Regions from separate parts of the Agrobacterium radiobacter genome, predicted to be linked through region 3. Evidence: predicted binding sites of a transcription regulator. Region 3 holds the regulator's gene; each other region holds the start of a gene.

Region 1 (3,279 bases), on a different contig from region 3:
CTTTTCCGGGGTAATCAGTCTCTCCGCATCGCTCATTCAGGGCATTCCATTGTTCTAACCGAATTCATCAGGTGGTCGCCGCCCCTATATCACGACTATCGCATCAACGCGCTTCACGAAATTCAGGATAACCGGGGCTCCACGTCCGCATGCCAGGCGTCCTTACCGCGAAAGCTCCTTCAGCCCGAGCCGGATAAGCTTGGCGCTGTCACCGCCCTCCCCGCCATTCTTCAGCGCGGCAGCAACCGCATTGGCGGCCTGGTCGCGCGAATAGCCGAGATTGGTGAGCGCGGAAACGGCATCCGCCACCGGCGCGGATGCAACGCCTTCACCAAGCTCCTGCTTGAGCCCGATCGAGGCGGAAGCCTCTCCCGCAAAGGCAGGCGCCTTGTTGCGAAGTTCGGTCACAAGACGCACCGCCACCTTCGGCCCAACGCCTGGCGCACGCGAAATCATCACCTTGTCCTGAAGCGCGATGGCATTGGCGAGTTCGGAGGGCGAGAGCGTGGAAAGGACGGCCAGGGCCACTTTCGAACCCACGCCCTGCACGCTCTGCAGCAGGTTAAACCATTCCCGCTCCAGTGCCGAGAGAAAGCCGAAAAGCTTCAGCTGGTCTTCACGCACATAGGTTTCGATGAACAGCACCACCGCCTCCCCGACGGAGCCGATTTTCGACAGCGTGCGCGCCGAACAATAAGCGACGTAACAGACGCCATGCACATCCACCAGCACATAGTCCGCGCCGATTTCCTCGATGCTGCCCTTCAGTTTTCCGATCATGATGCCGCCCGCTGCAATGAGACTTTAAATATTCAACCGGCCGCCAAAAGCCGCGCCATCCTGTCGCCGCCGCGATTATGCGCGTGGCAGATTGCGATGGCGAGAGCGTCCGCCGCATCGTTACCCTTGAATTCGGCCTTCGGCATCAGGATTTTCAGCATCATGTGAATTTGCTGCTTTTCGCCGTGCCCGACGCCGATGACGGCTTTTTTCACCGCATTCGGCGCATATTCAAACACCGGCAGTCCTGCCCGCGCCGGAACCAGCATGGCGATGCCGCGCGCCTGACCAAGTTTCAATGTTGCAACCGCATCCTTGTTCACGAAAGTCTGCTCCACCGCCGCCTCGTCGGGCTGGTAGCTGTGCACGACGTCAGCCAGCCCGTCATGCAACTGGCACAGCCGGGAGGCGAGATCCATATCGCCATCCGATGTCACGGTACCGGAGGCGACGAACCGAAGGCTGTTGCCAAGGGTTTCGATGACACCCCATCCGGTGCGCCGCAATCCGGGGTCAATGCCGATGATTCGAATCGTCTTTTGCATGAGGCACCTTATCTTTCCGGCTGCGACCCTGCCAGCGATAAGTGAACAAAACGACAACATTGATCAAATTTGCAGTGCAGCATTTACCTCTGCTTAAACCGCGTACCGCATTGTTCTCCACAAAATCAAAAAAGGGGAGCTGCGGACATGATGATCCGCAGCACAATATGTTCGCCATATCAGCCGTCCAATGGCGCCATCCATGCATGGCGCGGGAACTGATCCGACATTGAGGGCTGCATCGGCCATGCTGAACCGTTTTCATTCCATATCCACCAAAGTGCTCGCGATTTTCCTGGCGCTGATGGCGATCTCGACCGGGGCTCTGACACTTCTCGGCTATCAAAGCAGCAGCGGCGTTCTTGAGGAGCAGGCGTCGAGATCCATGGAGAGCATTCTGGTTTTCCGCGGCGACATGCTTCAGGAACGCCTTGAGCAGCTGAAAACACAGGCGGATTCCATTGCCAAGATCGAATCCCTGCAGATGGCTGTTGTCTCCATGCGCAGCGGCTGGGCCACCGTGCAGAAAAACTCCGGCGACGCAAAGGCGGAACTCCAGCGCGTCTTCGTCAAGGAAAACCCCTTCGGCGAAAAGGAAAAGCTGATCAAGCCGGAAAGCCCCAGCGGCTTTTATTACTCCACCCATGAGAAGACCCAGACGGATATCGGCGCTTATATCAAGGGAACGCCGTTCAGCGATGTTCTCTTCATCGATCCCGCCGGTACAGTCTATTATTCCTATCTGAAGGGACCGGCCTTCGGGGAAACCGTCAAGGGCGGCGCCTGGGCGGAAAGCGGCCTTGGCACGGCCTTCGCCCGCGGCGCGGCGAACGCCGAAAAGGCGGTCAACGACGTGGCGCAGACCAGTTTCTCCGGCCTGCGGATTGATGCTGCGACAAAAGAGGCCGGTATTTATTTCGGCGTTCCGGTCGTCAAATTCGGCGCGTTCAAGGGCATCGTCCTCTTCCAGGTCAAGGAAGGCGTTTTCAGTCAGATTCTGACGAAAGGCATCGCGGCGGGCAGTTCGGAACAATCCGCGATCATATCAGCCGATGGCAAGGTTATCGGTGTTGAGGGCGACAGGCTGATCAGCCTTGACCCAGCCATCTACGATTTCCACGGCGAGGCCCTGAACGCGGCGGGCATGACCATTGCCAAGATCGACCGCGCGGATGGCGAAGCCAATGCCTATACCCGCCCCTTCTCTTTCGCCGACGAAAAATATCTCGCGGTGGAAAGCATGCTGCGCAGCGAGTTGAACGCCGGCTCCATCTCGATTGCCGGCACGCTTGCCGTGATCGGCCTTTGCGTTCTGGCCGCCATGTGTGCAGCGACGGCCTTTTTCGCGCGGCGTCTCTTCGCCCCGCTGGAAAAGCTTGCCGGACTGACCGGCGAAGTGGCCGCAGGCCGTCTCGATGCGGAGATCGGCAATCAGGACCGAAAGGACGAGATCGGCCGCATGGCGCGTGCGCTCGGCAGTTTCCGTGAAAAACTTATCCTGCAGCGGGACATGGAAGAGACCGCATCACGCACACGGGAAGAAGCCGAAACAGCCCGGCGCGCGCATCTTGCGGAACGGGAGGCCGAGGCAGGCACCCTGCAAATGGTCGTGCAATCTCTGGATGAGGGGCTCGACCGGCTGGCGAATGGCAACCTCGCCTATCGTATCGAGACCGCTTTCCCCGACGATCTCGAAAGCCTGCGCCATAACTTCAACACGGCGCTTGCCCGGCTCAGCGAAACCATGCAGGCCATCGGCGGCAATTCCGCCGCCATTCGTGGCGGTTCCGAGGAAATGCGGGTGGGAGCCGACCAGCTCGCCGAACGTACCGAACGGCAGGCAGCCTCCATCACCGAAACCGCAAGCGCCATCAAGGCGATCACCGAAGCCGTCCGCGACCAGATCGAACGCGCCGAACAGGCAACGCGGATCGCCCGCGACGCCAGCACGGAG
Region 2 (3,279 bases), on a different contig from region 3:
GCCTGACTGACCCCAGCGAGCTTGGCGATGTCGTTTTGCGTGAGGCGTTTATGATTGGTCACGCGATGCCCTCCCCGACATCCGATCGTTGCTAATACGTATTAGCTGCTAATGCGCATTAGCACGATTTGTGGGCACCGAGTCAAGCGATAAAGATGCACTTGCTGAGGGAGGCCGCGGGGTTGTGACAAAAAGCACGCCCCGCGGCGGCAGTACTGGTGGAAGCGGCTATAACAGCCGTAAAATAGGAATCAGCCCGGATTCACGGACCCGCAGGTGCTTTCTCACCGGTGAGCTTCTGTTCAAGCAGCCATGTCCACATCGCCTCGTCCTTCAGCACTTTCCCTTCGACCGCTTCATGGTCCGTATCTTCGAACACGGTGAGCCGGACATTTCGTTTCAGTTCCTGAAGGCGTTGCACGAGGACCACCGTGTCGGACAGCGGAATCACAGCGTCATTTGCGCCATGAAAGGCCCAGAAAGCTACCCTTTCATTCGTTCGATTGAGGTAATGCCGGATACCGCCGCCGGCGATCGGAACAACCGCGGCAAAAGTTTCAGGAAACTGCGCGGCCATCGACCATGCGCCGAACCCTCCCCGGCTATAACCGATCAGATAGATGCGCTCGCGATCCACCCGATGATCGGCCACCACCGCCTGAAGAACACTCGCCACGCGCTCGATCGGATAGAGCAATTCTTCACTCGGATTTTGCGGCGAGAACACCAGAAAAGGAAAATCGCGGCCTTCTTCAATCAGTTTCGGCAGGCCGCTGCGGCGCAGCTTTTCGATGTCGCCGCCGCCCTGATCGCCGCCATGCAGCCAGACGACAAGAGGATAGGTCTTATCCGAACTGGCGTAGTCCTTGGGCGTGTAGAGCAGATAGTTGATATCAGAGGCGATGGTGACATCGGATTTCATCGCCTTCTGTTCGGCCTGGGCAAAAGTCGAGGCAGCGATTGCGGCGACAGCGATCAGGCAAAGTTTCAGATGCTTCATGGTCTGGTCCTCCCAAAACGCGCCTCCTCCCGAGGCGCGATTATTGAACTCGCGGATCACCGGGTTGGTTCAAAGGTTTCGCTGCAGAATGAGAAAATGCACTGAAACGAATTGAGAATATTCATATATTTCATAATAATACCGTTATTTCCTCATGCGTAATCTGATTTGCGATTGCGGGATCGGGCACGCCCGGCAACCAGCAGCCACCTACGAACTGCAAGCGACCTTTCGGAACGATAAATCTCACCACCGACCGTGTTTAAACGACGGGAAAAAAGGCGTTCAGCATTTGTTCTGGATTGGTGTTTGAGTCTTTGCTAATCATTGCGACAACAGGGCAGACAATGGCCGGCGATTCCGACGACTGCCATCTCTGAAGATGTCCTCACCATGGGGACAGGCAGGTATCAAGGATTGTTCGCATGGCGGTTGCCTATCTGGAAAAGCTCAACGAACAGCAGCGCAAGGCGGTGGAGCATGGCGTTGGGCTGACAGACGGCCACACGGCCGGGCCTCTGCTGATCATCGCCGGGGCCGGTTCGGGCAAGACCAACACGCTGGCCCACCGTGTCGCACATCTGATCGTGAATGGCGCCGATCCCCGCCGTATTCTGCTGATGACGTTTTCGCGGCGTGCCGCCACGGAAATGTCGCGCCGCGTGGAGCGTATCTGCAAACACGTCCTCGGCGGCAATTCGGGGGCTCTCACCGACGCGCTGGCCTGGTCCGGCACATTTCACGGCATCGGCGCACGCCTGTTGCGCATTTATGCCGAACAGATCGGGCTCAACATCGATTTCACCATCCACGACCGCGAGGACAGCGCCGACCTGATGAACCTCGCCCGGCACGAGCTGGGTTTTTCCAAGACCGAAAGCCGCTTTCCGACAAAAGGCACGTGTCTTGCCATCTATTCGCGTGCGGTGAATTCACAGACGCCGCTCAAGGAGATATTGCGCCAGCATTATCCCTGGGTCGCCAATTGGGAGAGCGAACTTAAGGCACTGTTTGCAGCCTATGTGGAGGCAAAACAGGTCCAGAACGTGCTCGATTACGACGATCTTCTGCTCTATTGGGCCCAGATGGTCAGCGACCCCATTCTGGCTGATGATATCGGCAACCGCTTCGACCATGTCATGGTCGACGAATATCAGGATACCAACCGGCTGCAGGCCTCGGTGCTGATGGCGCTCAAACCCGGTGGCCGCGGTTTGACCGTAGTGGGCGACGACGCGCAGTCGATCTATTCGTTCCGGGCGGCGACAGTGCGAAACATCCTTGATTTTCCGGCTTCCTTCAGCCCGGCGGCCGACATCATCACGCTCGATCGCAACTATCGCTCGACACAGCCGATCCTTGCGGCCGCCAACGGCGTGATCGATCTGGCGCGCGAGCGGTTCACCAAAAACCTCTGGACCGAGCGGGAGTCACTGGAGCGCCCGAAGCTCGTGACGGTGAAGGACGAAACCGAACAGGCGAATTTCATCATCGACCAGATTCTTGCAAACCGCGAAACCGGCATGACGCTGAAACAGCAGGCCGTGCTTTTCCGCACCTCCAGCCATAGCGGGCCGCTCGAGGTGGAACTGACCCGCCGCAACATCCCCTTCGTCAAATTTGGCGGCCTGAAATTCCTCGACAGCGCCCATGTGAAGGACATGCTGGCCGTGCTGCGCTTCGCGCAGAACCCGCGCGACCGCGTCGCCGGTTTCCGGCTGCTGCAGATGCTGCCCGGCATCGGACCAAAGAAGGCCGGCAATATTCTCGATGCCATCGCGACAGACCCCGAGCCGCTGCTTGCCCTTGCTGAAATTCCGCCCCCTCCGAAGACCGGCGATGACTGGACGACCTTCACGCAGATGCTGGTGGGCCTGCGGCAGGCCCCGAATAGCTGGCCGGGTGAAATCGGGCAGGCACGGCTGTGGTACGAACCCCATCTCGAACGCATCCATGAAGACACCGACACCCGCAAGGCAGATCTGCTGCAACTCGAGCAGATCGCTGGCGGCTACCCCTCACGCGAACGTTTTCTGACCGAGCTGACACTCGATCCGCCCGACGCCACCAGCGATCAGGCCGGCGTGCCGCTGCTCGACGAGGACTATCTCAGCCTGTCGACCATCCATTCGGCAAAAGGCCAGGAGTGGCGTTCCGTCTTCATCCTGAATGTGGTCGATGGCTGCATTCCCTCCGACCTCGGGGTCGGCACCACCCAGGAACTGGAGGAAGAACGCCGGCTGCTCTATGTCGCCATGACCCGCGCCAAGGACAGCCTG
Region 3 (3,279 bases):
TCGGCAGGTTGCGCGCCGCGATAGCCGGCATGGACAGGCCCTGGAGCGAACATCGCTATTACGACTGGAAAAGCGGCCGTTTTGACCATGAGGTCCCTGATGCCGTCACGCGGTTGCTGGCGGCACCACAATGAGGGCCGCCAGCCTGGATCGTCAGGCCTTGATGCGCAGATCCGTCGTCAATTCGCCGATCCCGCCGATTTCCTCTTCATGCGCCGCGTCGCGCCAGGTTTCCTTCAGTCCGGCCTCGTACCATTCGCGCATGGCGGGCAGGGCGAGCAGCCGGTCACAATAGGCTTTCGCTGCGGGCGAAAGTTCCGCGCCATAGGTCTGGAAACGGAAAGCCACCGGGCAGAAGAAGGCATCGACCGCCGTAAATTTCTGGCCGGCAAGAAAGGGCCCGCCAAATTTTGCCAGGCCTTCGCTCCACAGCGCATCAACGCGCTTTATGTCGGCCGCTAGCCCGGTATCACCACCCTTCGGTTTTACGCGAATGCCGACCGACATGGGGTAGAGATTGCGCAGCGAGAAAAAGCCCGCATGCATTTCGCTCGCAGCCGAACGCGACCAGGCTCTTGCCTGCTTGTCGCTCGCCCAGACGCCCTGATGTCGCTCCGCCAGATATTCGGCGATCGACAACGATTCCCAAACCGTCACGCCTTCATCAACGAGGCAAGGCACCTTGCCGGTTGGCGAAAAGGTGGAGAAGGAAACGCCTTCGCCGAAGGGAACGAGTTTTTCATCGAAAGCAATGCCGAGCGTGCGCATCAATACCCATGGCCGCAGTGACCATGAGGAATAGTTCTTGTTGGCGATATAAAGATCGTACATGGCGTGTTCCCCGATATGATGCGCATTTCTATACCGGCGGATGGGCCCAGGAATATTGCAAATAATCCATGGCTCCCATAAGCCGCATTGATGAGTGGGACAGGAAGAAAAGAAGCACCTGCAGGTCACCATTCGGAGATAACGACGAAACACACCGCGACGAGACTGATGACCTGCATCCTTTCTCAACGAAATTAAGGATGCTCATTTTCAATCATCTGTTTCTTACCGCTGCCTGCTGGCCTTCGCGATAAAAGATGTGCGGACCTGCCAGACGATGTCGCTTCTCACTTATGCAGAACCGCATCATTCCAAGGAGCAAGCTGCAATGCTCCATAAGGGGAGCGCCATCCTCTTGATGGTGCCCGCAGCAAAAGGAATTGCGGCCCCATGCCTTGAATCAATGGTAACGGCGGATCAGTCCGACCAGCTTGCCCTGGATTTTCACCCGGTCCGGTCCAAAAATACGCGTTTCATAGGCCGGGTTTGCCGCCTCGAGCGCAATGGAGGCGCCCTTGCGACGGAAACGCTTCAGGGTGGCTTCCTCATCATCCACCAGCGCTACAACGATATCACCCGGATTTGCCGTATTGCCATTGCGGATGATGACGGTATCGCCATCAAAAATGCCGGCCTCGATCATCGAGTCGCCCTTGACCTCAAGAGCGTAATGTTCGCCCGAACCCAGCATATCAACAGGCACGGCCACATCGTGGGTATTGTTCTGGATGGCGGAAATCGGCACACCGGCAGCGATGCGGCCCATGACCGGCACGGTGACGGCCCCGACGAGATCATTGGCCGGCGTCTTGGGGGCAGGGGCCGCTTCCGACGCCTTGGGTTTGCCAAGGCTGCCTTCGATGACGCTCGGCGAAAAGCCGCGCTGCGGCCTTGCACCCGGCGTATAGGCCTCAGGCAGCTTGATGACTTCCAGCGCTCGCGCTCTATTTGGTAGCCGGCGAATAAACCCGCGCTCTTCGAGGGCGGTGATCAGGCGGTGGATGCCAGATTTCGAGGCAAGATCGAGTGCGTCCTTCATTTCATCGAAGGATGGCGGCACGCCGGACTCTTTCATTCGTTCATGAATGAAGAGAAGCAATTCCTGCTGTTTGCGCGTGAGCATGAGGAAAACACCCTTTAGAATCGTAGTGGAAGTCGCGAAACAAATACAGAACGAACACTATATGTTCCATATGTGTTCCGCAATCCCCTAAAATTTCGTGAAGCTGCTATCTGTTGTTTTGATGATTTGCTTCTTGGCCTACGATTGTGCTTTTCTGCGGCCCAAATCGTCCAGGCATGTCCGGGCGGAGTGCCAGCGCAGGAAACAGGTCATGATGAAATCCCATAGCGTCGATCATCTCGTTCTGCCGGTGCAGGATATCGGCGTTGCCGCGAAACGTCTCGCCAGCCTTGGATTTACGGTCTCACCGGAGGCTTTGCATCCTTTCGGCACCCGAAATGCCTGTGTTTTTTTTACCGACGGGACCTATCTGGAGCCGCTCGTAATTGCTGATCCGGCTAAATATAATGCGTCGGCAGACAGGGGAGATGTGTTCACGGGCAGGGACAGGGCCTTCCGGCAACGTGACGGGCGGGAGGGTTTTTCGGCTCTTGTCGCCAAAACCGAAGATGCCCTTGCCGACCATGACAGGTTTCTGACGTCTGGCGTGTCAGCGGGCGATGTGTTCCAGTTTTCGCGGCCTGTGCGGATGCCGGATGGATCGGAAAGCGAGGCGGCGTTCCGGCTGGCTTTTGCGGCAAGCGGGGCGGCGGATTTCTTTCTGTTTAGTTGTCAGCGGCTGCAGGCCCTGCCGGGCGATCGAACAGTGCTGGAGCGCCATGCCAACGGTGTCTCCGGCCTCAGTGAAATCGTTCTGTTCTCCGGTGATGATCCGAACGCGGCGCGCTTGATCGAAACGGTGTTTGGTTGTGAGGGCAGAATATCTCCGGATGGTGATATGGTTTTCGCGACCGACAATGCGCGCATCAGATTGACCGGAAAACCTGATTTCAGCGGACAGGCCCCGAATACTCCTGATTGGAGCGGCGGCGGATTGCGCGGTGCGGGCATCGTCTTTTCGTCGCACGATCTTGCCGTGACAGAGGCGGCGCTTGCTGCTAATGGCGTGTCCTGCGCAAAAGCGGACGGTCGCCTGGTGGTGCCTGCGGCACCCGGTCAGGGCGTTGCCTTCGCCTTCGAGGAAAAATGATGAGCGTTACGAACAATCTCAAAGTCACCGCCGGCGACGGCGTCAGCAAGGTTTCCTTCTCCAATGCCGAGCGTTTTTCGCTGATTGCCGGCCCGTGCCAGATGGAAAGCCGCGAACATGCCTTCATGATTGCAGGTGTCCTGAAAGAGCTTTGCGACAGCCTCGGGATCGGACTTGTCTACAAGTCCTCCTTCGACAAGGCGAACCGCACCTCGCTTTCCGGCAAGCGCGGTAT

The links. Region 3 encodes LexA, which represses DNA repair genes until DNA is damaged. Its sites were predicted from a motif close to TGTTCNNNNTGTGTTCNG; they were not measured.
Region 1: a site for LexA is predicted at 1,367-1,384, ahead of ruvC (crossover junction endodeoxyribonuclease RuvC). Genes of this name have one in related genera too.
Region 2: a site for LexA is predicted at 1,283-1,300, ahead of MRBLRC7O_RS22295 (ATP-dependent helicase). Genes of this name have one in related genera too.

Annotation. Positions count from the first base shown of each region.
Region 1 covers NZ_JBEGHX010000002.1:835,301-838,579, forward strand. The annotation lists gene ruvB (Holliday junction branch migration DNA helicase RuvB) at 1-36, opposite strand, end outside; gene ruvA (Holliday junction branch migration protein RuvA) at 163-780, opposite strand; gene ruvC (crossover junction endodeoxyribonuclease RuvC) at 813-1,325, opposite strand; gene MRBLRC7O_RS17755 (methyl-accepting chemotaxis protein) at 1,573-3,279, shown strand, end outside.
Region 2 covers NZ_JBEGHX010000002.1:1,852,358-1,855,636, reverse strand. The annotation lists gene MRBLRC7O_RS22305 (LacI family DNA-binding transcriptional regulator) at 1-62, opposite strand, end outside; gene MRBLRC7O_RS22300 (carboxylesterase family protein) at 263-1,000, opposite strand; gene MRBLRC7O_RS22295 (ATP-dependent helicase) at 1,426-3,279, shown strand, end outside.
Region 3 covers NZ_JBEGHX010000001.1:1,088,974-1,092,252, forward strand. The annotation lists gene MRBLRC7O_RS05510 (ComEC/Rec2 family competence protein) at 1-134, shown strand, start outside; gene MRBLRC7O_RS05515 (glutathione S-transferase family protein) at 154-831, opposite strand; gene lexA (transcriptional repressor LexA) at 1,232-1,954, opposite strand; gene MRBLRC7O_RS05525 (VOC family protein) at 2,166-3,044, shown strand; gene kdsA (3-deoxy-8-phosphooctulonate synthase) at 3,044-3,279, shown strand, end outside.